Pelosinus sp. IPA-1: one gene and its partner. The protein of the gene in region 2 interacts with the protein of the main gene of each other region in a pairwise test. Links are inferred from orthologs where the notes say so. Each region holds a gene or a part of one and is shown on either strand. Other genes may lie near its edges. The genes, in order: ribD and QSJ81_RS22690.

Evidence for each region.
Region 1: the proteins of QSJ81_RS22690 (region 2) and ribD interact in binary tests that used the Escherichia coli proteins (3 or more experiments, as listed by UniProt). The link is inferred for Pelosinus sp. IPA-1 from one-to-one orthologs.

Annotation. Positions count from the first base shown.
Region 1 is NZ_BSVC01000004.1:456,392-471,984, forward strand. Bases 1,769-4,639 are described here. They hold ribD (bifunctional diaminohydroxyphosphoribosylaminopyrimidine deaminase/5-amino-6-(5-phosphoribosylamino)uracil reductase RibD), read right to left. Parts: upstream 3,834-4,639; coding sequence 2,703-3,833; downstream 1,769-2,702. Other genes in these bases: QSJ81_RS12060 (bifunctional 3,4-dihydroxy-2-butanone-4-phosphate synthase/GTP cyclohydrolase II), read right to left, coding at 1,769-2,046; ribE (riboflavin synthase), read right to left, coding at 2,075-2,734; rpe (ribulose-phosphate 3-epimerase), read right to left, coding at 4,116-4,639. Also shown: yfcE (phosphodiesterase), read right to left, coding at 1-330; ribH (6,7-dimethyl-8-ribityllumazine synthase), read right to left, coding at 369-833; more of QSJ81_RS12060, read right to left, coding at 838-1,768; more of rpe, read right to left, coding at 4,640-4,763; rsgA (ribosome small subunit-dependent GTPase A), read right to left, coding at 4,767-5,642; pknB (Stk1 family PASTA domain-containing Ser/Thr kinase), read right to left, coding at 5,655-7,529; QSJ81_RS12090 (peptidoglycan D,D-transpeptidase FtsI family protein), read right to left, coding at 7,546-8,961; QSJ81_RS12095 (FtsW/RodA/SpoVE family cell cycle protein), read right to left, coding at 8,948-10,213; QSJ81_RS12100 (Stp1/IreP family PP2C-type Ser/Thr phosphatase), read right to left, coding at 10,216-10,935; QSJ81_RS12105 (FHA domain-containing protein), read right to left, coding at 10,942-11,412; QSJ81_RS12110 (FHA domain-containing protein), read right to left, coding at 11,414-12,178; dual-specificity RNA methyltransferase RlmN, read right to left, coding at 12,299-13,354; 16S rRNA (cytosine(967)-C(5))-methyltransferase RsmB, read right to left, coding at 13,365-14,696; QSJ81_RS12125 (DUF116 domain-containing protein), read right to left, coding at 14,723-15,484; fmt (methionyl-tRNA formyltransferase), read right to left, coding at 15,498-15,593. UniProt on the Escherichia coli protein: Converts 2,5-diamino-6-(ribosylamino)-4(3h)-pyrimidinone 5'-phosphate into 5-amino-6-(ribosylamino)-2,4(1h,3h)-pyrimidinedione 5'-phosphate.
Region 2 is NZ_BSVC01000011.1:87,212-102,747, forward strand. What follows is about bases 9,374-12,187. They hold QSJ81_RS22690 (acetyl-CoA carboxylase biotin carboxylase subunit), read right to left. Parts: upstream 11,565-12,187; coding sequence 10,182-11,564; downstream 9,374-10,181. Other genes in these bases: uvrA (excinuclease ABC subunit UvrA), read left to right, coding at 9,374-10,040; uvrC (excinuclease ABC subunit UvrC), read left to right, coding at 11,824-12,187. Also shown: permease-like cell division protein FtsX, read left to right, coding at 1-815; QSJ81_RS22665 (murein hydrolase activator EnvC family protein), read left to right, coding at 837-1,964; QSJ81_RS22670 (S41 family peptidase), read left to right, coding at 2,234-3,376; QSJ81_RS22675 (serine protease family protein), read left to right, coding at 3,594-4,841; excinuclease ABC subunit UvrB, read left to right, coding at 4,998-7,058; more of uvrA, read left to right, coding at 7,206-9,373; more of uvrC, read left to right, coding at 12,188-13,623; QSJ81_RS22700 (LemA family protein), read left to right, coding at 13,708-14,262; QSJ81_RS22705 (TPM domain-containing protein), read left to right, coding at 14,714-15,478. UniProt on the Escherichia coli protein: This protein is a component of the acetyl coenzyme A carboxylase complex; first, biotin carboxylase catalyzes the carboxylation of the carrier protein and then the transcarboxylase transfers the carboxyl group to form malonyl-CoA.

The DNA of each region.
Region 1 (15,593 bases), on a different replicon or contig from region 2:
CTCTTCCGTAAAGTTATGTCCGTGATTTGCTACGATACGCAATCCATCAACCATAATATATGCATATGGCGATTGAATAGGCATAGTTAGAACCATGCTATCCACATCCGCATCACAATTGCCACAAGCAGTTATAATTGGGACTGGAGAATTATTTAACAATTCAGCTAGCCGTTTAGGATCATATTCTTTGGGAATATCATTGCGAGGACCATGATATAGTATATCTCCAGCATGAATAATAAAATCACATTCGAAAAAATATTTGTTATATATTTTTTCCCAAGTATTCGCACAACCATGGGTATCACTAATAATCCCAATATTCATTTAATCACCCACTATTCCATTGGAAATATTTTACTATTTCAGATTTGTTTTAATAAGTTAGCCATTTCAATTGCTGTTACTGCAGATTCAAAACCTTTATTTCCAGCTTTTGTACCAGCGCGTTCGATAGCCTGTTCAATACTTTCCGTAGTAAGTACACCAAAGATAGTAGGAACTCCTGTAGCCATGCCGACGTGAGCAACTCCTTTGGATACTTCCGAGCAAACATAATCATAGTGAGAAGTGCTACCTCGAATGACTGTACCTAAGCAAATTACGGCATCATACTTTTTACTGACGGCCATTTTTTGAGCTACTAGGGGTATTTCAAAGGCCCCTGGAACCCAAAGTACTTCTATATCTTCCTCCTTCACACCGTGTCTTTTAAGGCCATCCAATGCACCATCTAGCAATTTTGAATTGATAAATTCATTAAACCTTGCAACTACGACACCAATTTTCAGTCCTTCTGCTACTAATTGTCCTTCTATAACTCTTATCATTTTTTTATTCCTCCCCATATTGTTTTAGCATATGTCCTAGTTTAGACTTTTTAACGGATAAATAACGCTGGTTAAATTTATTAGCTTTCATTTCTACTGGCATTCTTTCAGTAATAGTCAGGCCATATCCCTCTAATCCAGCCCTTTTTCTAGGGTTATTCGTTAATAAGCGAATGCTTGATAGACCTAGATCTACAAGTATCTGAGCACCAATACCATAATCTCTTAAATCTGGTGCAAAACCTAAAATCTCGTTTGCCTCTACAGTATCTTTCCCCTGATCTTGCAATGCATAGGCACGAATTTTATTGGCAAGACCGATGCCACGGCCTTCCTGCCGCATATACACTAATACTCCTGCTTCTTCTTGGCTGATGCGTTTTAAAGCACTTTCCAATTGTTCCCCACAATCACAACGTAATGATCCCAAGGCATCGCCTGTTAAGCATTCAGAATGTATGCGTACCATTACATCCTTTTTGCCAGCTACATCACCTTTTACCAAAGCAATGTGGCATTGATTATCTAATTTACTTTCGTAGGAAATTAAGCGGAAATTGCCATATTTAGTTGGCATTTTTGTTTCTGCACCACGTATAATAAATGTTTCATTTGCTTTACGATATTTTATCAACTCGGCAATAGTAATAATTTTTAAATTATGCTTAGTAACAAACTCCATCAAATCTGGAACTCTAGCCATTGTGCCATCTTCATTCATAATTTCGCAAATTACCCCTGCTGGATAACACCCTGCCATTTTTGGCAAATCAACTGCTGCTTCCGTATGACCTGCCCGTCTTAAAACTCCACCTTCCACATAGCGTAAGGGAAAAATATGACCAGGCCTTCTAAAATGTTCGGGTAATGCATTCGGATCCAACAATGTTCTAATCGTTTCTGCTCTCTCGTGGGCTGAAATTCCTGTTGTTACAGTATGTGCATCAACAGACACGGTAAAAGCAGTGCAATGATTGTCTGTATTCTCACAGACCATAGCACCAATGCCAAGCTCGTCTAATCTAGAGCCAATAACTGGCATACAAATAAGTCCACGTCCATAAGTCGCCATAAAATTAATGGCTTCAGGGGTAACTTTATCAGCAGCCATTAATAAATCGCCTTCATTTTCCCTATCTTCATCATCTACTACCACAATTATCTTGCCATTTTTTACATCTTCAATTGCTTCTAAAATAGTATTAAATTTCATTTTTACCTCCAAGTATTTCGACTTATTTTTACGATGTGAACCCATTTTGCTGTAAAAAATTCATACTAAGAGTACTTGCTTTAGACTGCTTATCAGAAGAATGCAATCCAAGCAATTTCTCTACATATTTTCCTATTACATCTGCTTCTAGATTTACAGTGTCTCCAGTTTTTTTAAATCCTAATGTAGTGACAGATGCACTATGAGGAATCAGAGAAACTGTAAACCAATCTTGTCCACACTCAACAATTGTAAGGCTTATACCATCAATGGCAATAGAGCCTTTTTTTACGATATAACGCATCACTTCAGGGCCTGCTTCAATTTTTACGATAACAGCATTATCATTAACATCTTTAGCACGAATCATCCCAATGCCATCAATATGCCCGCTAACTATATGACCACCAAAACGGTCACCAATGCTAAGAGTCCTCTCAAGATTCACAATTGCTCCGTTTTTTAAACTCGCTAACGCAGTACTATCAACTGTTTCTGGCATCACATCAGCAGTAAAGCAAGTATTATTATACTCAACTACAGTAAGACATGTTCCATTTACAGCAATACTATCACCTAATTTAACGTCACTAATGACCTTACTAGCCTGAATTGTTAAACGTACAGATTTAACACCACGGACAATCGCCTTCACTTTACCTAATTCTTCCACAAGTCCGGTAAACATCTCGTCCCTCCCGGTTGCGCATATAGGCGCTAATTAATATATCTTCCCCAACAGATTCTGTTTCTATATCTTCAAGCAAAATTGCCTTATTAACATCAGCTATTCCTTGACCAGCTATTGGTCCTGGAGCACTATTACCACCAATAATCTTGGGGGCAATAAACCAATGTACCTTATCAACTAGATTGTCCTCTAACACGGAAGCATTAATACTAGCTCCACCTTCAATTAATAAACTAGTAATTTGTCTTTTCCCTAATTCTTTAAATAATAAAGGCAAATTAACACCATCTTGTTTGCTCTCAACTACCAAAACTTCTACGCCACAAGCACGCAAAGCATTGACTCTTTCCTCTGGCGCCTTATCAGTAACGGCAATGATAGTTTTGGCTAAACCATCTGTTACTACATTAGCCGTCAGAGGTGTTCGTGCCATGCTGTCAACAATCACTCGATTCGGATTCTTCCCCTGGTACGATAGTCGAGTTGTCAAACTAGGATTATCGGCTAATACAGTACCAATCCCCACCAGAATTGCATCACAAGTATCTCGTAAAGTATGTACGCGATTTCGCGCAGCAGGCCCTGTAATCCACTGGGATTGTCCTGTGTAAGAAGCAATTTTTCCATCTAAAGACATTGCACTTTTCAAATGGACAAAAGGCAATTTAGTGGAAATCCACTTTATGAAAACCTCATTTAATTTTGCAGCTTCCCTTGACAACACACCTTCTACGACTTCAATGCCAGCTTTTCGCAACTTATTAATACCTTGTCCAGCTACTAAAGGATTTGGATCTGCCATCGCGACAATTACTCTCGTAATACCCGCCAAGATTAATGCATCAGCACATGGTCCTGTTCTACCGTGGTGAGAACAAGGTTCTAGCGTAACATATATAGTTGCCCCCTCCGCCAATTCTCCAGCTTGCTGCAATGCATTAATTTCGGCATGGGGTGTGCCTGCTTGCTTATGCCATCCCTGTCCCACAACTCGTCCTTCCCGCACAATTACAGCCCCAACCATAGGATTTGGACTTGTCCGGCCAGTAGCGTATTGAGCCAAAAATAGCGCCTGCCTCATATACTCTTCATCCATAATTGACCCCTCCAAAAAAATTAGGCTGTTAAAAAAGTTTAATACTTTTTAACAGCCTAATAGAACATTAGAAAAATGCAACAGCTATTAAGCCTTATCAAAGACTTAATAATAACCTTTTTCCATCCAGACTATACTGTCGGCTCCGGAATTCCACCGGATCAGCCATACGGCTCGCGGGCTAATCACCGCCGGTAAGGAGTTAAAAGATTTCTCTTTTTCACCTTGCCCCAAAGGCTCCTTATTCAATTATGTATATGTTACCAGTATTCATGAAAATAATCAAGTGCCTTTAATTTCAGAAATTGCTTTTTTAATATCTTCTGATTGGTATACAGCAGATCCTGCAACCAAAATTGTAGCACCAGCAGCTATTACCTGACGGGCAGTTACAGCATTAATTCCGCCGTCCACTTGGATCTCCACAGCTAAATTCCTTTCGGAAATCATAGATTTTAACCTAGTAATTTTATCAAGCATGCTTGGTATAAATTTTTGGCCACCAAATCCAGGATTTACGGTCATTAATAACACCATATCTACTTCACTAAGCACTTCTTCAATTACCGAAAGTGGCGTAGAGGGGTTAAGAGATACCCCAGCTTTTAGCCCATGCTCTTTGATGGTTTGCAATACTCGATGTAAATGAGGGGCTGTTTCAACATGAACTGTTAAGAGATCAGCACCTGCTTTTGCAAACGCTTCAACAAAATCTTGCGGATTGCTTACCATAAGATGAACATCGAAAAATAATTTAGATACTTTGCGAATTGCCGCAACAACAGGAGGACCAAATGTAATATTAGGTACAAAATGTCCATCCATTATGTCAATATGAAGCATATCCGCACCTGCTACTTCCACTCGTTCTATTTCTTCAGCTAATTTAGAAAAGTCAGCCGAAAGAATTGATGGTGCTATTTTAATCATAATTTAAAATCCTTTCTTCTTTTCTTGAATTTCCGATAGTATTTCAATATATGAATTATACCGCTGTTCATTAATACGCCCCTCTAATACTGCCTGTTTTATAGCACATTGGGGTTCTTTCACATGCAGACAAGTATTAAACTTGCATTCCTGTACAATCGCTGCTATTTCGGGAAAATAATACATAAGATCATTTTTTTTCACATCATCAAACTCGGTAAAACTAAAACCGGGCGTGTCGACAACAAAGCCACCGGTAGTTAAGGGTAACAGCTCTGCAAAGCGAGTCGTGTGCTTACCACGACCAATTTTTTCACTAACTTCACCTGTTACTAGAGTAAGCCCCGCTTCAATTGTATTTAAAATCGTGGATTTGCCAGCCCCCGAGGGACCAGCAAATACGCTAATTTTATCAGAAAGAGCATTTTGCAATTCCCTAATACCAAGTCCCAATTTAGCAGATAATGTGATAACCTTATAACCAATACTCCGATACAATGCAAGAAGAGGTTCTAATTCTTGCATATCAGCCAAATCAGTTTTATTAATACAGATGATTATATCTAAGTCCGACATTTCTGCCAAAACTAGAAATCGATCTACTAAAACTGCATTAATATTTGGATTTACTGCAGCAAAGGTAACAATAACTTGATCTATATTTGCAATCATTGGTCTTTTCAACATGCTACGGCGAGGTAATATCTTTTCAATTATCCCTTTATCATTTTCAGTAATATCATATTCAACTTCATCGCCTACTAAAAGTGAAAAACGTTCTTTTTTAAAGCGTCCTCGCAAAGTGCACATAATCACCTTGTCATTTGTTTTCACATAATAAAAACTATTATATGTTTTTAGTATCACCCCATGCTGCACTTGCTATGCCTCCTATATTGTTTGCTCTTGCAACAATACACCATTAATATACACTTGTACTCTAACTTGGCCTACACCATCCACGGTTTTTTCAACCTTATCACCAGGCTTATGGACATTTTCATAAACAACACGTCGACCATTTGTATCAGTTAAAACAACTTGAACTGCTTGGCGAGTGGCCCCTTCAGGTACTGTTATTTGCACAACGGCTTTTTTAGTTGCACTACCGCCGCCTTTTGCAACTGTGAAATCTACCGAAGCACCTTCTGTAATTTCCGCTGATGGACCAGGATTTTGTCCAATAATAGTCCCAATTGGATACTTATCGCTAACTTCTTCAGTTACTTTACCCACTTTTAGTTTTAGACTCTCAATTTGGGTGTTTACCGTATTTATCGGCGTACCACGAAAATCAGGTAAGGCAAATTTACGTGGACCAGCACCTTTACTTATAACAAGATCAACCGTAGAATTCTTATTGACTTGAACCGGCGGGCGTGGCTGCTGATTAATAATTGTATCCGCTGGAACGTCAGCGTTAAACTGTTCATCAATTCTTCCTACTACTAAACCAGCATTTTTAATTTGCAGTTCTGCATCCCTTCGGCTGAGTCCTCTAAGATCAGGCACTATAGTAATCTCGCCACCCTTGCTAATAACAAGATTAACCATACGCTGCTCTTTTACTACTGTATTTGCCTCTGGATATTGAGAAATGACGTTTCCAGCTGGTACTTTATCACTAAATGATTCTGATACTGTGACACGCAAGTTTTGCCCTGTTAAAATACTGCGGGCAACTTCTACTTGTTTGCCAACAACATTTGCAACGGTAACATCATTATTGCTCCAAAACTTACCAAAAGCAAAAAAAGCACCTATCATAAAGCCAAATAATAATAGCAATATTAAGCCCCATACTCGCTTCTTGGATTTATTACTTTTCGTTAAACTATTATTTTCTGGTTCGGCTCCAACCATATTTGCCTTGTTAGAAATCGGTTCCTCTATGCGTGGTAGTATCTGAGTAGGGAAATCGCCTCTTGACAGACGGCGCGTATGGTCATCCCTAAAATAGTTTTGTACTGATTTTAAGTCAGCAATCATCTCGCTAATGTCAAATCGGTTCGCTACATCTTTTGCCATTGCCTTAAGAACAATAGCCTCCAACAAAGGTGGTACTTCTGGTTTTAGTTCCCGTATAGGACGCGGTTCTTCTTGTAAATGTTTCAAAGCAATGCTGATTGGCGTTTCGCCATTAAAGGGCACTGTTCCCGTCAGCATTTCATAAAGAACAACACCTAATGAATAAATATCTGACTTTGCCCCAACCACTGTTCCTTTTGCCTGTTCAGGAGAAAAGTAATGTACTGATCCTATTATTGTTGAAGTATGATGCATCGTAGCTGAGCTTACTGCTCTTGCAATACCAAAGTCAGTCACTTTTATACGTCCAGCGCGAGTCATAAGTATGTTATGAGGTTTTATATCACAATGTACTAAATTATTCTGATGCGCGTGTTCTAATGCTTCAGCGATATCTGCGGCAATCCGAACTGCCATTTCTATAGGCAGTGGTTCTCGTAAAATACGTTCTTTAAGAGTTTCACCTGATATATATTCCATAACAATATAGTGTACATCTTCATCTTTTCCGACATCATAGATATTTACAATATTGTGATGAGATAAACGAGCCGCTGCTTGCGCTTCACGCCTAAAACGGGTCACAAATTCTTCGTCATTTGCAAATTGTGAACGTAAAACTTTAACTGCTACAGAGCGATCCAATAGTTTATCGTGTGCCCTATAGACATCAGCCATTCCACCGCCACCAATATGCTCTAAAACAGTATATCTCTTATCAAGAGTTCGATTAATCATGTGAACCATCACCCCCTTATTGTAATGCTGCCCTAAACACTTGACGGGCAATTGGCGCTGCAATGCTTCCCCCATAACCAGCATTTTCAACAATTACCGCAATTGCAATTTGCGGATTATTTGCTGGTGCGAAACCAATGAACCAAGCATGAGAATCCCCCTGAGCGTTTTCTGCGGTACCAGTTTTACCAGCTACTATTATACCTGGTAAAGAAGCTGATTTACCTGTACCACTTTCAACAACTTTGATCATCATTTTATTAATATCCTCAGCTAGTTGAGGGCTAGTCACAGTAAGCCATTCTTCCTGAGAATATGATTTAATTACAGTACCATCAGGATCCGTTATCTTATCTACAAGATATGGCTTCATAATTACCCCCTTATTAGCGAAACTACTTGCTAGCATAGCCATCCGCAAAGGTGTAACTAATAAACTGCCCTGGCCAATGCCCGTTTGTGCTAAATCTCCGTTGCCCAACGAAGAAAAATTCGGCAAATGAGAAGCAGTTTCTTGCAATTCTTGACTGACAGGTTGTTTAAAACCAAATCGCTCAAAGGCATTCGCCATTTTGCTGCGTCCTAATTCTAAAGATATGGTGCCAAAAAATACGTTAGACGAGACGGCTAATGCTTCAGTTAAGTTAATCTTACCATAGGACTCTAAATGACTTTCTTGCAAAGTATAATCTGGTGGTATCTTTAAAATACCTTCACAATCTATGGTTCTATTTAGGTCTATTACCTTCTCTTTTAATGCTGCCTCAGCAATCATAACCTTAATCGTAGAACCAGGAGGATACAATCCCTGAGTCACCCGATTTAATAAAGGACTATTCTCATTCGTAGAAATACTTTTCCACTCCTGATCAATTTGATTAGGATCAAAACTAGGCTTACTCACCATAGCTAAGATTGCTCCTGTACGAGGATTTATCGCAATTACGGCTCCTCGATGATTTCCTAGAGCTTTGTAAGCAATTTCTTGCAGTTTCACATCCAAGGTTAATACTACATTATTACCTGCCTTATTGGCAAATAAATGGCTGATTGCCCCTAAATGAGCCATTGCGTTATTATTCCCAGTTAAATAGGAATTGAAAGTCCCCTCAATACCACTCTTACCATATGTGCTACTATCGTAACCTACCACTTGTGCTGTCATAGCTTCATAGGGATACTTACGCTTAAATACATCTCCCTCTCTTTGACTATAGGCCAACTTATCACCATGTCTATCCACTATCATACCATATGGAATCATACGAGCAATTTCAGCCGTGCGGCGATTTAAGGGGTGTGTTGCCAAAAATTCACTCTCTACAACTTGTATATAAGACAGATAGATTAGTAAACTCAACAATAAACCAACTAGTCCTAAAGCCACCTTACGAATATTATCAGCTATATGATTCATGTCATTTCGCATCATAACATCTCACTTCCGATATGGAAAACAGCATACCTAGCAATATGAAATTTGATACAATAGAACTCCCCCCATAACTAATAAACGGTAAAGTAATGCCTGTTAAAGGAAAAAATTTAATAACTCCGCCAATAATCAAGAATATCTGGAGTGCCATAGAAACTGCCAATCCGCCAGCTACCATCATACTAAAAGGCATAATTGACAATAACGATGCACGAAAGGCACGATAGATTAAAATAATATATATTATAATAACCGCACCTGCCCCCATTAAGCCCATCTCTTCCCCGATAGCAGCAAAGATAAAATCTGTATGAACTTCAGGGATCATACCAGGAAATCCATAAGTAAGACCAGTCCCCATAATCCCCCCAGAGCCCAAAGCAAATAAAGACTGAACAATTTGATATGCTCCTCCGTTAGGGTCAGCCCACGGATTTAGCCAAATATCAACACGAATTTGTATATGAGAATATAATTTATAACAAATGACTGAGCCAATTAAAAATAAAACTAAGCCAATGATCACATAGCTCAATCGCCCACTAACCATATAGGCCATGAGTATAGCAATACCAAAATACAATAGGGCTGCCCCCATGTCACGTTGCAATATAAACATAAGCATTGTAATGCCCCATACTGCAATAAGAGGCGCAACAAATCTTGGGTGTGGCAGCACCAAAGGTCCATAATGCCTAGTAGCATGAGTAAGTAATTCTCTTCTTTCACTTAAATAAGCTGCTAAAAATAATACAATAAATATCTTTGCAAATTCAGAAGGTTGAAAGCGAATTGGTCCTATAATTACCCAGCTTTTATGTCCGCCAATATCAACTCCAAAGACAATTGCTGTTAATAACAAGCTGACACCAATAAATCCACAAATATATTTAAAATAAGCCACTTGTTCTAGTCGCCTAGAAAGAAATACAGATACTAAAAAAACACTCAACCCCACACCAATCCAAATCACTTGTACTAAAAAAAGATCTGGTCTAAGTCTAAAAATAGTAGTCAATCCAATACTCACCAGTAGGGCTGTTAACGGGAGTAATAGAGGATCACCAGCATGTCCCATTCTACGCAAGAGAGTATTTACTAGCATAAACCCAGCAAAGATAGAACATATAGCTCCTAATGCAATATAATTAATGACCCCGTGAGCCAAGCTAACAGCTGCTACACCATGTAACATAATGATACCAGCAACCACAAGCAAATTGCGCTCAAGTTGTCCTATGTTAGTCATAGTTATGCATCCTCTTCTTTAATTAAGATAGTCGTAATATTATCGAATCCACCCGCATTTTTAGCTTGCATCACCAACTGTTCTACAATAGAGCGAGGATCGCAGTCTTTTCTTTGAATTAATTTGTGGATTTCTTCTTCACTAACCATATTAGTTAGTCCATCCGTACACATTAATACAACATCACCTGCTTCTAAGGAAAGGGTGCCTGTATCAACGCTAATTAAACAACTCGTACCAACCGCACGAGTCAATATATTGCGCTTTGGATGATTCTGCGCGTCTTCTCTCGTTATACTACCGCTTTGCACTAATTCCCAAACCAATGAATGGTCATTGGTTATTTGGCGAAACTCTCCATTACGCAATAAATAGATACGGCTATCACCGACATGGCCCCAATGAAGCTTTTTCCCATCAATATATACGACCGTTACCGTTGTCCCCATACCACTAAAATCTTCTTTAGATAGAGCCATCTGATAAATGGAGGTGTTAGCTTGAATTATTGCTTGTTTGAGTAACAATTCAAGATTATCCTTCCCTACATGCTCTTGAATATAACCATTGACTGTTTTTACTGCAAGTTTGCTTGCAATTTCTCCAGCCACATGCCCTCCCATACCATCAGCCACAATGAACAAATGTGGTGGGCTACAGAAATAACTATCTTCATTTGTCTCTCTAACCAAACCAATATCAGAAATTACATGTGCGAGCAATACCCCTCACCCCTTAAAACTAAATGTAACAGATCCAACTTTAATTAGATCACCATTTTTCAACAAGGTTGCCTCTACAATAGGCTGACCATTAAGATATGTTTTATTAGTGCTATGTAAGTCAGTCAGCCAATACCCCTGTTGATTTTTATGGATACTAGCATGTTCATATGATATAAACGAATCCTCAATTACGATTCCATTATTCTCGTTACGCCCAAGATATACCGTTCCTTCTAAAAAAAAACTAGTTTGCCCTAGATTAACATGCCCACTATCAACTACCAATAATTTTGCCTCATTAGAGCCATCAAACTTATTCTGATCATTCTTTACTGATACTTTTTCATGCTCGGATAAATTTAAATCAGTATAAATTAATTTTATGACTTTATATAAAAAATAATATAGGAATCCTAATAAACTATATTGTAGTATAACGCCAATGCTATTTAAAATGAATACCTTGCTCGGCAATTCAATTCACCTCATATAAAATAACAGTATTACCTATTTTTATATGATCACCATGGGTTAATTCTTTGCAACTAATTCGATGATCATTTACATAAGTTCCATTTAGGCTTTTCGCATCATATATCACATGATTACCATCTTCAAATATCACATAGGCCTGTAACCTTGATGTATTTAAATCGGTAAGTGGCAGTTCATTACTAGCCCTACGTCCAATATTCACCCTGTTGGTTGTCATTTCAATCTTTACACCTGCATCAGGTCCTTCCAAAACACGTAATTTCCCATGTAAACAAGCTTGTTCTAATATATTACATTCCACTTTATCAAATACACGAGTATCGGATATTTCTTGTTGTTCTATATTCTCACTTACTACCCTTTTTTCATCAGGCAAGGGCTCGCTAAAGCAACTTACTACACGAAAACTCCCCTTAATAACAGACTCATCTTGGTAAAACTCAATTATAGGCATACCTATAATCGTATATTTCCTTTGTTTCGCCTGCTCCATTAAGTGCGTAGACAATTCTTGGGAAATAGACTGGCTATAAGAAGATATTCGATTATAATCAATATCGTTTAAATAAACCATATATAAATTAGGAACATACGTTTTTGAAATACCGACTGTTTTCTCGTCCTCCATACTCCTAACCAATTGCTTTCCAATTTCTATTGGCTGTAAACCACTAGAAAATTTACTATTAAAGAATCCTTCAATATACTTCTCAAACATATTCTCCAAGCCTCGAACAAACTTCATAACTATTACCTCACCAATTTAATCTATTTTATTATACTTTATATTACCACCATAGTCAAAATGAGGTACTTTTATCTTCAAAATCTTATCGAAATAATAAATCGAAAAAGCAAGGCATTATCACCTTGCTTTTGGGCTATTATTTACTACGTTATTTCTAAGCTGTCCACAAGCAGCCCGTATATCCGTACCCATTTCGCGACGTACTGTAACATTAATTTTTTTGTCGAGAAGGATTTTTTCAAACTGCTGAATTCTTTTATTATCAGGCCTTAATAACCCTCGTTCCATAACAGGATTAACGGGTATTAGATTGACATTAGCCAATCGCCCTTTCATCAGCGCCGCTAACTGCCCCGCATGCTCGATTTTATCGTTAACATCAGAAATTAATACATATTCGTAAGTCACCCGTCTACCTGTTTGCTCAGCGTAGTAATCGCCTGCATCCATAACTTCAGGTAATGAATAACGATTATTAATCGGCATTAGTTGGGAACGAATTTCGTTAGTAGGTGCATGCAAAGAAATAGATAAGGTTATTGGCAATCCCTCTCTAGCTAACTGATTCATTTCCGGCACTAAGCCTGAAGTGGATAATGTAATACTGCGATAACTAAGGTGAATACTATATTCTTCGTGACACAATCGGATAAATTTAAGTACATTGTCATAATTAGCCAACGGTTCTCCAGAGCCCATAATTACAATATTATTGACAGCAGCCTGTTCTTGCTGCAACAATCTGTTAATATACAACACTTGCGCTAAGATTTCGCCGCCTGATAAATTTCTGGTAACCCCATTTAATGTAGAAGCACAGAACACGCAGCCCATGGCACATCCAACCTGAGTTGAAACACATACACTATTTCCATAAGGCTGACGCATTAATACAGTTTCTACTGCAGAACCATCATGAAAACTTACTAAGTATTTACTTGTCTTACCATCAGACGACTGCTGCACAGCTTGTGTTGCCACCGTATGAATTACAAAGTTATCCATCAGTAGAGCTCTATGATCTTTAGACAAATTCGTCATATTATCAAAATCATAAACCCCGCACTGGTACATCCATTTTGCAATTTGCAAGGCCCGATACTTTGGTAAGCCATAAGGGTGAATGACTTGAGCAATTTCATCTACAAACATACCGAAAATATCAATTTTCATTATTATTCACCTATTTCACCCGTAGTAAGCGAGAAATAAAAAAACCATCTACCTGATCAATATGTGGCCATAACTGAACCATTTCACCCTTATGCTCTTCTGAGGGAAAGAGTTGGCCTGCATGCTGAAGTGTGAAATCCTGATTATCTAACAAGAAACTATCAATAATATTTTGGTTTTCTTCAGGTTCTATTGTACACGTACTATATACTAAAGTGCCACCTATTTTTACGCATGCAGCAGCGCTCTTTAAGATCGCCTTTTGTAAGACAGGTAAATCTTTAAACATAGATTCCGTTTTTCGCCAACGTGAATCCGCTTTACGCCTTAATACACCAAGACCAGAGCAAGGTGCATCCACCAGTACTCGATCCGCTTGCCTTAAGTATTTATCGCTTAAGGTTGTCGCATCAATTGCCTGTGTTTCAATAATGCTAATACCTAATCGTTTTGCATTCTCGTTAGTTAGTGCTAATTTATGATCATAGATATCAGTTGATAAAACACGCCCCTTATTTTCCATCAAAGCGGCTATATGGGTGCTTTTACCTCCAGGTGCACCGCAAGCATCAATAATAAACTCGCCTGGTTCGGGAGAGAGGACATGAGCAACTAACATAGAACTCTCATCTTGTATTTGGAATAACCCTTCGTTTAAGGATTTCAAAGTGTTCAATGCTGGATAACTATGACATACAATACCTTCTGGGGTCCAACGAGAAGGTTCAGCACTTACTCCTTCTTTTGCTAAAATATCTAGAAGTTCTTCACGGGTAACTTTTAGAGTATTTGTGCGTAAGGAAAGAAGTGGTGTTACGTTATTAATTTGGCATAATTCTTCAGTAGCTTTAGGACCTAGGCGCTTTAACCAACGAGCTACCATCCATTGTGGATGAAAGTACTTTAAAGATAAAAAGCGAAGAATATCCTTCTCCCGATCTGGATATACCACCTTATCAGTTCCGCGACCCGCATTACGTAGGACAGCATTAACAAATTTAACAGTACCAGCATGTCCATACTTCTTAGTCAGTTCTACTGCCTGATTACAGGCTGCCGATACTGGCACTTTAGACAAAAAGAAGATTTGATACATACCCATACGTAAAATATTCAAAATAATTGGGGCTACTTTATCTAATGACCTGGTGACAAAATGACCTATAATCCAATCTAATGTCTTACCAGCTTTAATCGTACCATATACTAATTCTGTAACGAAACGACGATCTTGATCGGATATTTTATGACGATTGATCTCCCTTACCAAAGCTATATTTGCATAAGCTTTATTATTTGTTACATCATTTATAACCTTTAGCGCAATCTCTCTAGCATCCATATATTCACCTTTTACACCTTTATATATTAAGAAATGAAATCTTTTACCGCTTCCTCTACCCGTTTAACATCAATTCGTGTGTTACAACAAGGTCCATTCGGTCTTTCATTTAACACACCAATAACCGGAAGTGGAAAAACATCCTGAATACCACTTGTCAAATCTCGTTCACAAGCAATGGCGAGCACTGCATGGGGACGAAGGGTTTTTATAACTTTTCGGGCTAATGTCCCTCCAGTAGAAATTGTTACATGTACCCCATATTTTTCTGAGATGGTCAGCAAATCTCCAACCTGACAAGCTCCACATTTACGACAATTGGCAATATCATGAGTCACTTTATATTGGCATAATTCTTGCTGAATACAATGAGGTGTAAGAATTAATAATTTATCAGGTGAAACTTTAATGTGTTTCTGATGAATTAAATAATTACTCACCTCAATAAAGGAACGTTCTACTCTTTCTTTTTCTACATCAAAAATTTTACCAATTTGGATGGCCAGAGGAAACAGCAAGTTAATTGCAGACCAAGCTGGCCCTTGAAACAAAGATAATGTAGAAAAACCTAAGATGGCTAAAATAATGCCGCCAACCCCAATCCCAATAGCCAATAAAACCATTCCTAACAAAACTCCAAGAACAACTGGCAGAAAAGTACTAATATTAGCGAGACCAGGGAAACTAACCATCCACAATCCATAGGTAGAAAGAGTGGCTAAAAACAGACTAGCCAATATGAGTGCCAAAAACAATCGTTTCTTGGGACGAGCTATCACCTCAATCACTACCATTCACCTTCTATTCTAATATATCGCCAACACGCAGCCCATAACCACAAGTAAAGTCACTTGCACTCATACGCCTTTTACTGTCAGGCTGAATTTCTAAAACTTC
Region 2 (15,536 bases):
TTGCGTCGGTTAGTACTGTGGCCTTGTCTCTGCTCATTTTAGGTATGTTTTTAGTAATGGTTTTAAATCTGAATAATATGGCTTCTACCTTAGAGTCACAGGTACAGATTTCTGTATATCTGCAGGATGGTTTAAGTGAGCACGAGATGCGTGAAGTGGGAACTCGTATTACAAAGCTGCCTGGTGTTGTGCAAGTGAACTTTATCGATAAAGAAGAAGCCATGAAACGCTTCAAACAGCGTTTAGGAGAACAGCAGAGTTTACTGAATGCCCTTGGCGAGGCAAACCCACTGCCAAACGCCTTTGAGGTCAAGGTGGACAGGACTGATCGTGTGAAACCAGTGGCTCAAGCCATTACCCAATTAAAAGGGGTAGAAAATGCAAAATTTGGTCAAGAAGTAGTTGAACAGCTATTTGCGTTAACGAAGATGGTGCGAATCTTTGGTTTGGTTATCATTCTATTTTTAGCTTTAGCTGCGCTATTTATTATTTCCAATACCATCCGTATTACCGTATTTGCTCGGCGTAAAGAGATTGGTATTATGAAATATGTTGGTGCCACAAATTGGTTTATTCGTTGGCCTTTCTTATTGGAAGGTATGATGTTAGGGTTTGGTGGAGCGTTGGTTGCCGTATTGTGTTTAAATGAAACCTATGGAGTTTTGATACATCAAGTGTATGAATCCCTGGCATTTTTACCGCTAATCCCCCAATACCCATTTATTACAAACATAAGTGTAGTGCTATTGGTAACAGGCACGGTGATAGGGGCTCTTGGCAGCACCATATCACTACGTCGATTTATGAAAGTATAGTGGGTAAGCAGGAGGGGTTTGATGTTTAGTAGCAAACGGTATTTGGCCTTAGGTTTAGCACTTGTTATGATGATTATAGCTGTTGGTCCTGCCTTAGCCAATGAATTGGCAGAGCAGCAACAGCAGGTGCAGCAGCAAATGCAGGAGCAACAGGAGAAATCAGCCCAGGCTAAACGGAAGGTAGAGAGTGTTTCCGATCAGTTGCATAAGGTTCAAATGGAACTAGATAATGCACAAGGTGATTATCTTTCTGTCCAAAAGAAGTTAAGCGAGACAGAGGAAAAAATTGAGGTAAATTCTGCTGTTTTGGCTAAAGCGGAAAAAAGCTTGTCGGAACGTGGTGTGATTTTAAATAAGCGTATTCGAGATATTTATCAAAATGGCCAGTTAAATTATTTGGATGTGCTATTTGGTGCAAATGATTTTGGCGATTTTACAACTCGTATGGAAATTTTGAAACGAATTATGAACAAAGACATTGAGTTAATTGTCAAAGTAAAGGCTGAACGAGAGCTAGTATTACAGAAGAGGTCAGAATTAGAAAGTGATCGTGCCTCAATTTTAACATTGAAGCAAGTAGCAATAGAAAAGAAAAAGATTATTGAGTCTAGTAAGAAAGAGCGGGAAGCTGTTTTGGCTTCGGCAGTCAGTGAGCGGGATACTGCAGAGCAGTCCTACCAGGAACTCCTAGAAACTTCACGTAAGATTGAAGATATGATTCGCCGAAACCAAAATAAGAAGCAAGGGCCTAGCAGTGGTACAGGCTCTATGATGTGGCCGACAGATGTTACTGAAATTACGTCACCCTATGGCTGGCGCACCCATCCCATTTTTGGGACATCTCGTTACCATAGTGGTATTGATATTGGTGCTGATTATGGAGATTCGGTTAGAGCGGCAGATAGTGGTGTCGTTATGTATGCAGATTGGATGGGTGGCTATGGTAAAGCCGTAATTATCGAGCATGGTAATGGCATTTCTACTTTATATGGGCACAATTCGGAGCTGCTAGTAAGTGAAGGGCAAAGAGTACGTAAGGGGGAAGTTATTTCCCGAGTAGGTTCGACAGGCTACTCTACAGGACCTCATTTGCATTTTGAAGTGCGGCAGAACGGATCACCAACGAATCCAATGGACTATTTGCCATAAAGAAGACTTGATTTAGATGGAGTTTTAACTCCATCTGGATCTTAGTCGCACTTATCCAGGGACTTAGCTGCTATTAACTTCCGCATGAGAGTCTTAGAGCAGCTTAGTCATCGGATAAAAGGTTGATAATTTGCCATAAGGGTACCCAAAGTGGGTGCCCTTATGGAATATTTAATGCGTGTTCTGCATATAGTTAATATGTATGTTTTTATAGGGTATATTAGCGAAGAGGTGAACGTTGATTCAACTCTCGAATTGGGGTGTATGTATTGAGTCGTCGTAAAATTATTGTAGCAGCCATCTTATTGGTTGTATTTACCTTCACTGTAACAACAGCTGGATTCTTATATCTGCTAAGGGGAAACTCTGCAGATATCGTCAGCACGTTAAAGTTCTTTCGGGCCTTGCAGATTGTCAAGGCTCGCTATGTGGAACCTGTAGACACGGATACCTTGGTGGCGGGTGCTGTGAAAGGTATGGTTAGCTCTTTGGGTGATCCTCATTCCGTTTATATGGATCCCAAGATGTATAAGGAATTCATGGTGGAAACGGAAGGTTCCTTTGGTGGGGTCGGCATGGTTCTTGGGGTAAAGGACAAAACTTTGACAGTCGTTTCGCCGATTGAAGGTACACCGAGTGATAAGGCAGGAATCAAAAGCGGGGATCAAATCATTAAGATTGATGGAAACGATACAAAGGATATGGCATTGGATGAAGCCGTGGGTAAAATCCGTGGTCCAGAAGGCTCACAAGTCACACTCACAATTCGTCATGAAAGTGAGCCGCTGAAGGATGTTGTTTTACAACGATCCAACATTCAAATTAAAACCGTCTCAGGCAAAATGCTGCCTAATAAAATTGGTTACATTCGTATTTCTATGTTTAATGAAAACACAGGAAGTGACTTTAATCAAAAATATCAAGAATTAGAAGCCGAAGGTATGCAGGGCATTATTCTAGATCTTCGGGATAATCCTGGAGGATTATTAGAAGAAAGTGTGAAAGTTGCTAGTAAATTTGTACCCAAGGGACCGGTTGTTTCTGTAGTTACCCGAGATGGGCATAGAGAAACTCACTCTTCTAACTTGGAAGCGGTAAAATATCCTGTGGCAGTGCTAGTAAACGGCGGAAGTGCGAGTGCTTCTGAGATCGTTTCAGGAGCCATCCAAGATACTGCTTCTGGTACCTTGATCGGTACTAAAACCTATGGCAAGGGTTCTGTGCAAACCGTACTTAGATTAGATGGCAGTGCGATAAAATTAACGATTGCAAAATACCTAACACCTAACGATCGTTCCATCAATGGAATTGGTATTGAGCCAGATATTAAAGTAGAAATGGAAAAAGATGCAACGAAGGATATACAACTAGACAAAGCCACACAATTCGTAAAAGAAAAGTTGGGTAAATAAAGAAAGGTAGCGGCGGGCTTTTGCTTAGCCGCTTTTTTCTAATGGTAGATTTATAGTTTTTTGAATGTAGTTAGGAACGAAGGGATTGAACCGCAGAGGCACAGAGGACACAGAGAAAAGATTAGATTTAAGATATTAGCCCCCTCAGTGCTCTCTGCGCCTCTGTGGTTAAACGGTTCCATGTTTTACCCACAAATACTATTAAATTTGAGGTGAGATGATGTTTCCATGGCAGGAATTGATTCGGCTGGCAATTGGTGGTGTAGTAGCAGCTTTTTTTCAACCTATTTTTTGGGTGATTATTGCCCTAGTTACTTATCAATATTGGCAATTGCAAAAAAGTCAAAAACGTATGTTTGGAATATGTAATTTTTCACTCACTCAGCAGGTGACCTTAGCTGTGTTGCTAGGGAGTATTGGGGGTATGTTGGGGAGTTTTCTATTAACGGTAGTCGGGATTAATGTAGATCAATTAGGTCTTGCCTACATTTGGCCGGTGGCTATATTACTAATGGCAATTAATATGCGATTCTTATGTTTTGCCTATGCGGGAGGTTTAGTGGCTTTGTCAAAAGTATTAATTGGCTGGCCAGCGGTAGATGTATCTCAGGTATTAGTGCTAGTGGCGGTTCTTCATATCACCGAAAGTATACTAATTGCCATCAGTGGATATTATGGCAGTATGCCTGTTATTTTAAAGCGAAGAAATGGACAATTAGTAGGGGCTTTTAATTTACAAAATTTTTGGCCACTGCCTTTGCTTTTGATGTCGGCGGTTGCATTGCCTGAAAGTAAGGTTCCGGCAGGAGTATTGCCTATGCCTGACTGGTGGCCTTTGTTGCCAATCAGTATGAGTCTGCCCGAAGGACATATATGGATGTACGCAATGATTCCTGTAGTCGCTGCTTTAGGCTATACCGATATTGCGGTAGCTAGTTCACCTAAAAGGCGTCGCCGGAAATCAGCTTTTCATCTAGCTATTTATAGTACTATACTCTTGGCATTAGCCTTATTATCCATTCATTATAAATGGCTGCAAGGTGTGGCGGCGATGGTCTCTTTCTTAGGCCATGAAATGCTAATTCAACTAGACAGTCGACGAGAATTGGAAGGCATTCCTCGTTATGTACCGCCAACTGAGGGGCTTATGGTATTAGATACGGTAATTGATACTCCAGCACCAAAGGCAGGGGTAAAATCCGGTGATATTTTGTTAACCTTACATGGTATGCCGATCAACAGAAGGGATCAATTGGCAGAGGCTATTTCCCTTGTCCCCAACGAATTTATGATACAAATGGTAAGAGATGGTCAAAAAATGGAGACGAAGGTGAAATTCTCCAAAGGTCAGCGAATGTTAGGTGTGATTTTAGTACCAGAAGGCAACGAATTATATTATGTAGAGTTAACGGAAGATAAGTTTTGGTTGTGGGAGAAAGTGAAAAAAAAGTGGAGGAATAAATAGTAAATATAGTAATTTAAAAACAATATATATTATAAGAGAATTATTATATAATAGAATTATGACTGTCATTAAATTTCACTTTGACCGAACGTATGTACTGTGATAAGATAAAATATATATAATGTGGATTAATATTTTGTAAAGACTGGTGATATTATGGCTACTGTTCCTAAGTTGAATACGACCTATCATGAGGGAGGCATACCTTTTAAAGTAGAAGCTCCTTTCGTGCCGACAGGAGATCAGCCTTCTGCCATCCGTACCCTGGAAACGGGTATTTTAGAAGGGCAAAAGGCCCAGGTGCTTCTTGGGGCAACAGGCACAGGAAAGACCTTCACTATTGCTAAATTAATTGAACAGGTTCAAAAACCAACCTTAGTCATTGCTCATAATAAAACACTGGCTGCTCAATTAGCCAGTGAATTCAAGGAGTTTTTTCCTAACAATGCAGTGGAGTATTTTGTCAGCTATTATGATTATTACCAACCAGAAGCATATATTGCTCATACAGACACCTATATTGAGAAAGATGCTTCGATTAATGATGAGATTGATAAATTGCGTCACTCTGCTACCAGTTCCCTATTCGAGCGACGTGATGTGATTATAGTTGCCAGTGTATCTTGCATCTATGGTTTAGGTTCGCCAGATGAATATCATGGTCTAGTTCTATCTTTACGGCAAGGACAAACAAAAGACCGCGATGAAATTTTACGTAAATTAGTTGCTATTCAATATGAACGAAATGATATTAATTTTATTCGCGGCAAATTTAGGGTACGGGGCGATGTGGTAGAAATCTTTCCTGCAGCCTATGGGGAAAGAGCGATCCGAGTGGAATTATTTGGTGATGAAATTGAACGGATTTTAGAGATTGATACCTTAACAGGCGAAATTATGGCAGAACGCAAGCACATTGCCATCTATCCTGCCTCTCACTATGTTACCTCCAGGGAAAATATGCTCAGGGCAGTAAGAGATATTGAGGCAGAACTAGAAGTACAATTGGCATTTTTTAAGGCGAATGGTAAGTTGGTAGAAGCTCAACGCCTAGAGCAGCGGACGAAATATGATTTGGAAATGATGCAAGAAATGGGATATTGTTCAGGGATCGAAAATTATTCTCGCCATCTAACAGGGCGTAATCCAGGAGATTCTCCTTATACACTCATTGATTATTTTCCTGAGGATTTTATGATTGTTGTGGACGAGTCTCATGTCATGCTTCCCCAGCTTCGGGCTATGTATGCAGGAGATAAAGCCCGCAAAGCCTCTCTGGTGGAGAATGGTTTCCGCTTGCCTTCTGCTTTCGATAATCGGCCTCTTACCTTTTTAGAGTTTACAGAGCGCATTAACCAAATTGTCTATGTATCGGCGACACCAAGCGCTTATGAATTAGGGGAGGCTAGTCAAGTTGCCCAGCAAGTCATTCGGCCAACGGGTCTTATCGATCCTGAAGTAGAAGTACGTCCTATCAAAGGTCAGATGGATGATTTGCTAGGTGAAATCAAAATACGAGCTGCTGCCAATGAAAGGGTTTTAGTAACTACCTTAACTAAAAAGATGGCAGAAAATCTCACAGAGTTTTTAAAAGAGATGGGAATCCGTGTACGGTATTTACATTCTGATATTGTTACCATTGAGCGGGGAGAAATTATTCGTGATTTGCGGGCTGGTGTTTTTGATGTATTGATTGGCATCAACCTCTTACGGGAAGGTTTAGATTTGCCGGAAGTCACTTTGGTGGCGATATTAGATGCAGATAAAGAAGGCTTTTTGCGTTCCGATACTTCTCTAATTCAGACCATTGGTAGAGCTGCACGTAATGTGAATGGACGAGTTATTATGTATGCCGACGTGATTACTAAATCTATGGCACGAGCAATGGAAGAAACCAATCGTCGCCGTGCAATTCAAGAGGCTTATAACGAGGAACACGGCATTACCCCGATGACTATCCGAAAGAAAGTCAAGGAATTGATTGAAACAACTAAGGTAGCAGAAACACCCGAAATATATAAAACAGACCGTCTAGGAAACATGAGCCAAGGGGAAATGTTAGACTTAATTGGTAATCTAGAAAAAGAAATGCGCCTTGCCTCTAAGCAACTCCAGTTTGAACGGGCTGCCGAACTTCGAGATATGATTGTTGAACTAAAAGGGCGAGTTGGCAAAGCACCAAAAGAGTCGCCACCTAGGAGTAAAAAGAAAAAGTAATTATGAACCACAAAGACACAATGCCGCTTTGCGGCACACAAAGGATCTTGTAAGGGGGTGTATTGTGGTAATCCCCAGTGAAAATCTTTGTGTCCTTTGTGTCTTTGTGGTTCAATTAAATATTTTGTGACAGAAAGGAACATTCTAGTGAAAGAAAAAATTGTTATTAAAGGTGCGAGACAGCACAATTTGAAAAATATTGATATAGAAATCCCACGTAATGAGTTAGTGGTTATTACTGGCCTAAGTGGGTCTGGCAAGTCTTCCTTAGCTTTTGATACGATATATGCTGAGGGGCAAAGACGGTATGTAGAGTCACTGTCTGCCTATGCTCGTCAGTTTTTGGGACAAATGGACAAGCCGGATGTGGATTATATTGAAGGTTTATCACCGGCTATTTCAATTGACCAAAAAACGACCAGTCGTAATCCTCGTTCTACGGTGGGAACAGTAACGGAAATCTATGATTATTTACGTCTCTTATTTGCAAGGGCAGGACGGCCTCATTGTCCTAAATGTGGTAAACCCATTAGCCAACAGACAATTCAGCAAATGGTGGATCAATTGGTTGCCTTACCGGAGGGAACTCGCCTCATGTTAATTGCCGGTGTAATACGTGGCAAAAAAGGGGAGCACCAGAAAGTGCTTGAGGATATCCGCAAAAATGGCTATGTTAGGGTGCGAATCGATGGGGAAATTCGCGATATTGCAGAAGAAATTAAATTAGAAAAAAACAAAAAGCACACCATTGAGGTGGTAGTGGATCGAATCGTTGTGCGAGAAGGAATTACCCAGCGTTTAGCCGATTCCTTAGAGACAGCTCTTACCTTGGGGGAAGGTGTCGTCAATGTTGATATCGTTGGTGACCAAGAAAAAATCTTTAGCCAAAATTTTGCTTGTATCGAATGTGGGATTAGTCTGCCAGAAATTGCCCCAAGGATCTTTTCTTTTAATAGTCCATTTGGTGCTTGTCCTGATTGTACTGGTCTGGGGAACAATATGGAGGTTGATCCATCTCTTATCATTCCAGATCCTAGTAAAGCTCTCCTTGATGGGGCCATCGCGCCATTAAGTAAAAATACCAACTCCTATTTCATGTGTCAATTGGAAGCTGTTTTGGAAAAATATAATTATTCTTTAACGAATACTTGGGAAAGTTTATCTCCTGAGGTACAAGAAATTATTATGACAGGTTCAGGACTGGAAAAGTTCCATTTTGAATATGACAACATGTATGGAGAAAGCAAAACTTATTACGCTGTTTTTGAAGGTGTAATTCCTTTATTGAACCGTAGATATCGAGAAACTGTTTCCGATTGGTCTCGGGAAGACATTGAAGAATATATGAGTACGAAACCTTGTCCTAAGTGTAAGGGAGCTAGATTAAAACCGGAAGCCTTATCCGTTAAGGTCGGTGGTAAGAATATTTATGAAGTGACTACAGCAACGATTGGGGAAAGTCAGGAGTTTTTCCGTAATTTAGAGCTGACAGAAAGGGAAAAGACCATTGCCCAGCAAATTCTCAAAGAAATTAATGCTCGACTTGGCTTTTTACTAAATGTTGGGTTAGATTATTTGACATTAGATCGGGCAGCAGGCACCTTATCTGGTGGTGAAGCACAGCGAATTCGTTTAGCTACCCAAATTGGTTCTGGTTTAGTTGGGGTATTGTATATCCTGGACGAACCTAGCATTGGGCTGCATCAACGAGATAACAATCGTCTATTGGCCACCTTGCGGCATTTGCGAGATGTGGGTAACAGTTTATTGGTCGTTGAACATGATGAAGACACGATGTACGCAGCAGATCATATTATTGATATTGGCCCAGCAGCGGGTGCCCATGGTGGACAAGTAGTAGTCCAAGGCACAGTCGACGAGATTAAGGCTTGCTCAGAATCCATTACTGGACAATATTTAAATGGAAGTAAATACATTCCCATACCAAAAGTAAGGCGTAAACCCAACGGCAAGTGGCTAGAGGTCGTAGGTGCCAAAGAAAATAATCTAAAGAAAGTTACAGTGAAGTTTCCTTTAGGCGTATTTACTGCTGTGACAGGAGTGTCAGGCTCTGGTAAGAGTACTTTAGTCAACGAAATTTTATACAAAGGTTTGGCATCGAGGGTATATCCTGGTTCGAAACAGCGTCCGGGAGCCCATGATGACATTCGTGGCGTAGAGAATATTGACAAAATAATTGATATTGATCAGTCACCAATTGGTCGTACGCCTCGTTCCAATCCAGCTACCTATACAGGATTATTTGATGTCATTCGGGAAGTTTTTAGTCAAACCCAAGAAGCAAAAATGCGAGGCTATAAGCCTGGGCGTTTTAGTTTTAATGTTAAGGGCGGACGGTGTGAAGCTTGTCGTGGCGATGGTATTATCAAAATTGAAATGCACTTTTTGCCTGATGTTTATGTTCCTTGTGAAGTATGTAAAGGCGATCGTTATAACAGAGAAACGTTAGAAGTACGATATAAAGGAAAAAGTATCTCTCAAGTGCTGGATATGGTAGTTGATGAGGGGGTAGAGTTCTTTCAAAACATCCCCAAGATTCAACGGAAGTTACAAATTTTACAGGATGTTGGTCTTGGCTATATTAAGCTGGGGCAGCCTGCCACCACCTTATCTGGAGGAGAGGCCCAGCGAATAAAATTGGGTACGGAACTAGCAAGGCGCAGTACAGGTAAGACGTTATATATTTTAGATGAGCCGACCACTGGTCTTCATACAGCCGATATTCATCGTTTGCTTACGGTGCTTCAGCGTTTAGCAGATGGCGGGGATACCGTTGTAGTAATTGAACATAATCTTGATGTAATAAAAACTGCGGATTATGTAATAGATCTAGGACCAGAAGGTGGCAGTCGAGGCGGTACGATTATTGCTAAAGGTACTCCTGAAGAAATCGCAAAAACTGCGGAGTCCTATACCGGACAATATTTGGCTCCTATATTAGAAAGAGGAATACGAGAATAACAGAATTAACCGCAGAGGCGCAGAGGTCACAGAGAGGATAATAGTAAACCCTCATTGCTTCGTTCTGTGTCCTCTGTGCTCTCTGCGGTTAAATCGTCCTCAGTTTATCCCATAAGAATAAAAAAGAGTAGGCGCTAGCGCCTACTCTTGGGAATAAAATTTTCTATTTTCGTTTTCTATTTCGCATTCTTCTTCTTTACGAGGAGTCATGCGTTTATAAATAAATTGAGTGTCGATATTACCACTACAGAAATGAGGGTTATTCAAGACTTCTTGCTGAAAGCTAATATTTGTTTTTATGCCAGAAATACGGAATTCAGCTAAGGCTCTGCGCATAATTTTAATGGCATCCCCTCTAGTGCGACCATGGGCAATGACTTTGGCAATCATAGAGTCATAATGAGGTTGTACCGTCATGCTAGCACATACGCCACTATCGACACGAACTCTTGGACCGCCTGCTTCGTGGTAAAAATCAATATAACCAGGAGAAGGGGCAAAACACATATCGGGATCTTCTGCATTAATTCGGCATTCGATAGCGTGACCGCTAAAAATGATATCTTCTTGCTTTTTGTTAAGAGGTTCACCAGCAGCTATACGAATTTGTCGACGTACCAAATCAATACCGGTGACCATTTCCGTAACGGCATGTTCTACTTGAATCCGAGGGTTAATTTCCATAAAGTAGAACTTACCTGTTTTTACATCCAATAAAAATTCAACAGTACCTAAATTGGTGTAAAAAATGCTTTTTGCGGCACGAATCGCCATGGCTCCGACTTTTGTACGCATTTCTGGGGTTAAAGCACTAGAAGGAGATTCTTCAAGAACTTTTTGGTTGCGACGCTGCAGGGAACATTCCCGCTCACCAACATGAAGAATGTTTCCATAGGTATCCGCCATAATTTGCACTTCAATATGTCGTGCTTCGGAGATATAGGTTTCCAAATAAAAAGAGCTATATGTCACATCTACTTTATTTAAAGCACTAACTAACTCATCCTGGTTATTGGCGACAAACATAGATTTACCGCCACCACCTGACACAGGTTTCAAAATAACAGGATAGCCTATTTCTGTGGCAAGTTTATAAGCATGTTCATTGCTAGTAATCGGTTCACTGCCTATTGTCATTGGCAGACCAGCAGCCTTCATGGCTTCTCGGGCTGCATCTTTGTTTCCTACTTGGCGGATGATTTCAGCACTAGGGCCAACAAACACCAAACCAGCATTGGTAACCTTTTCAGCAAAATCAGCATTTTCCGATAAAAATCCGTATCCCGGGTGAATGGCTTCTGCCTTTGATGCTTTGGCAGCCATAATAATCGCATCCATGTTTAGATAGCTTTTCATTGCATCTGCAGGCCCGATATTGTATGCGTGGTCAGCCAATTGTACATGGAGAGCATCGGCATCAACATCTGAATATACGGCGACTGTTTCAATATCTAGTTCCTGGCAGGCTCGAATAATTCTAACTGCAATTTCACCACGATTGGCGATAAGTAGTCTCTTGAACATCAGCATTGACCTCCCATTTAAATAGCAAAGTTTAATGTGCTCTTAACACCAATGAAATTAATTATAGTATATAAAAATTAAGTCTACAATGAGTTTCATGCATGTATACATTGAACGTCTCATTAAAGTTCAGGTATATATTGGAATTGGGTCAGTTTAGATTTTTATTGTGAGCAGGTGCTAAAAGTATGTTACAATTATCTCATAGTTTTATGTTTTTGGCAATGTGATTTTTTTCTCAAAAGGAGTTTTGTAAAAAATGAATGATGAATTATTAGAAAAAGTAAACCACTTGCCAGATAAACCAGGTGTTTATTTAATGAAGGATGCCCAAGATCACATTATTTATGTTGGCAAAGCGGTAGTACTAAAAAATCGTGTTCGTTCCTATTTTCAATCTAGTCGCAATCACTCTCCAAAAGTGCAGGCCATGGTTTCACGGATTGCCGATTTAGAATATATTGTTACAGCTTCGGAAATTGAAGCCTTAATTCTTGAATGTAATTTAATAAAAAAACATCGGCCAAAATACAATATTAGTTTGCGAGATGACAAAACCTATCCTTATATTAAGGTAACGACAAATGAAGATTTTCCTCGTTTGTATGCTACCCGCAGGGTACAAAAAGATGGTGCTCGTTATTTTGGTCCTTTTACTAGTGCAGGGGCTGTCCATGAAAGTATTAAACTAATGAGAAAATTATTTCCTCTGCGTAGTTGTCGTAATTTAGATGCCAGACGCCCTTGTTTGGAATATCATATAAAACGATGTCTTGCGCCTTGCGCTGGGTTTGTAGATAGGGAAACTTATAACGGCATGATCAAAGAAGTTTGCTTACTGCTCGAAGGTCGTAGTGATGCTGTAGTACAGAGTCTAAAAAAACGGATGGAATTAGCAGCAGAAGAACTGCAATTTGAACAAGCTGCAAAACTCAGGGATCAATTAGCAGCTGTAGAAAAAGTCAGAGAAAAACAAAACATTGTTACCGGCGCAGGGGATCAAGATGCTATTGGTCTGGCTCGTTCTGCGTTAGGAACTTGTGTGCAAGTTTATTTTATACGCAGTGGCAAAATGGTGGGGCGGGATCATTTCTTACTGGCAGGTAGTGATCAGGAAGAGGATGATGTAGTATTAGCTGCTTTTATTAAGCAATATTACAGCCAGTCTACCTTTATCCCCAAGGAATTATTGCTGCCTATGGATGTTCCCGAGCAGGCGTTGCTATCGGATTGGTTAAGCCAATTAAAAGGCAGTCGTGTAACTGTAGAAATCCCAAAAAGAGGCACGAAAAAAGATATTGTCACTATGGCTGATGGAAATGCTGCGATTGTCCTTAGTGAACAAGAAGGAAAAATCAAAGCCCATTCAGAACAAACAGAAGGAGCTATGGCGGATCTTGGACGATATTTAGGACTACAGGCACCTCCGATACGTATGGAATGCTTTGATATTTCTCATATTCAAGGGTCTGAAACCGTTGCCTCTATGGTGGTTTTTGAAAATGGCATGCCAAAGAAAGAAGCTTATCGTCGTTATAAGCTACGCACAGTAGAAGGTAAACCAGATGATTTTAAATCTATGCAGGAGGTAGTTAGTAGGCGTTATGGCGCAACCAATCAACCAATACCTGATTTAATCATTATTGATGGTGGCAAGGGACAGTTGAGTGCGGCTCTTACCATAATTCGCGGATCTGGTTTGCTAGATGTTCCTGTAATTGGTTTAGCAAAAGAATTTGAATATATTTTTTGTGAAGGTCAGAGTGATCCTTTGATTTTACCTCGTCACTCACAGGCGCTCTATCTGATGCAGCGCATACGGGATGAGGCCCATCGATTTGCTGTAACCTATCATCGTACGTTGCGCTCCAAGCGGAATATGGTGTCAGTTCTTGATCATGTACCAGGAATTGGCGCCAAACGTCGTAAAGCTCTCTGGGATCATTTTGGCAGCCTGCCAAAAATAAAAGGGGCTACGGTAGAAGAATTGGCTGCCGCACCATCAATGACTTTCCCCGCGGCGCAAGCCGTATATGATTTTTTTAGGCAGCAACGGTGATAACTGGAAAAATAATTGCTTTCTATTTTCGCTAAAATTGGATAAAATAATAAGTAGTATCGATTCTAAGGAGGATTAAGTAATATGAATAAAACAATATGGATTGTACTTGCCCTAGTTGCAGTACTAGTGGTAGGAGCATTTTCAGGTTATAACAGTCTTGTAGGTATGAATGAAGCAGTGAATGGTAAATGGAGTCAGGTAGAAAATCAATTGCAGCGTCGTGCTGATTTAATACCAAATTTAACAGCCACCGTATCTGGTTATGCAAAACATGAACAAGCTGCGATTCAAGCAGTTGCTGATGCAAGAGCCAAGCTGGCAGGAGGGCAAGGACCTGCCGCCAAAGCAGAAGCTAACAATGAATTGGGTGGCGCTTTATCTAGATTACTGGTTATTGCAGAAAACTATCCTAACTTAAAGGCAGATCAGAACTTTAGGCAACTTTCAGATGAACTGGCTGGAACAGAGAATCGTATAGCAGTGGCCCGTAAAGACTATAACGATTCAGTTCAGATGTATAATACTAAAATTCGGACCTTCCCTTCTAGTATTTATGCAGGTATGTTAGGTTTTGGTCCCAAAGAATATTTCAAAGCGGCTGAAGGAGCTCAGCAAGTACCACAAGTTAAGTTTTAGGGAGAATTGAACATAGAGGACACAGAGAAACACAGAGGGAAAGATTATAAATAGTTTAATAAATCGCCTCAGTGTCCTCTGCGCCTCTGCGGCTAATTTTCCCCTTTGTGTACTTCGTATCCGCGATAGCGGCTTTGCGTCTTCGTGTTTAAACGTTATTTAAGAAGATCAGTTAGGCTTTGGCCCAAAGGAATATTTCAAAGAGGCGGAAGGTGCTCAACAAGTGCCACAAGTTAAGTTTTAGGGAGAAATAAACACAGAGGACATAGAGTACCACAGAGAAAAAATTGTAATTAGGGATTCTTAAAGCCCCTCAGTGTTCTCTGCGCCTCTGCGGTTAATAATATTCTCCTTTGTGTTCTTTGTGTCCGCGATAGCGGCTTTGCCTCTTCGCGTTTAAACGTTATTTAAGAAGATCGTTTAGTATTACTCGTATAAGAGAGGGAAGACTATGAAAAAGAGGCTAGCCTGGATTATATGTGTGGCATATCTGTTGATGGCTGCAGTGGCCTGGGCCCAGCCGCAAATACCACCAGTACCAACATCTAGTATTTATATTCAGGATTATGCTGGTGTAGTAAGTGCTGATACGAAAGCTCGTATCAATAACTTAGGGAGTCAACTAGCGGCTAAAACAAAAGCCCAGATTGTTGTAGTCACGACAAAAAACCTAGATGGTGCTGCTCTGGAGGATTATTCCTTAGAGCTTCTTCGGAAATGGGGGATTGGTGACAAAACATTAAATAATGGAGTACTTATCTTAGTCGTCGTGGATGACAAACGATCTCGTATTGAGGTAGGTTATGGTCTAGAAGGCGCACTGCCTGATGCGAAGACAGGGCGTATTCAAGATGATTATATGATTCCATACTTTCAAAATGGAGATTATGATAAAGGAATTTTAAATGGTTACCTTACTGTTGCGACGGAAGTAGCTAAAGAATATAAACTAGAGCTAAAGACTGAGGCAAAACCAGTGCAACGCACGCAAGCTGCTAATCAAGGTTCAGGTTGGGATACCCTTCCCTGGTGGCTGAAAGTCGTGATTGCTGCTGGTGTTCTTCTTCTATTTATGATAGATTGGATATTTTTTGGTGGCACCATAACTTACTTACTGTTATCCATCGTGCTTAGGCGTGGTGGCGGCGGTGGTGGTGGCGGTGGTGGATTTGGCGGCGGCTCAGGCGGCGGTGGCGGCTCCAGTCGAAAATGGTAAGGTTTTTAGTTGATAGTGGATATCATTTGCTAATTTATATAAATATGGTAAAATGGTA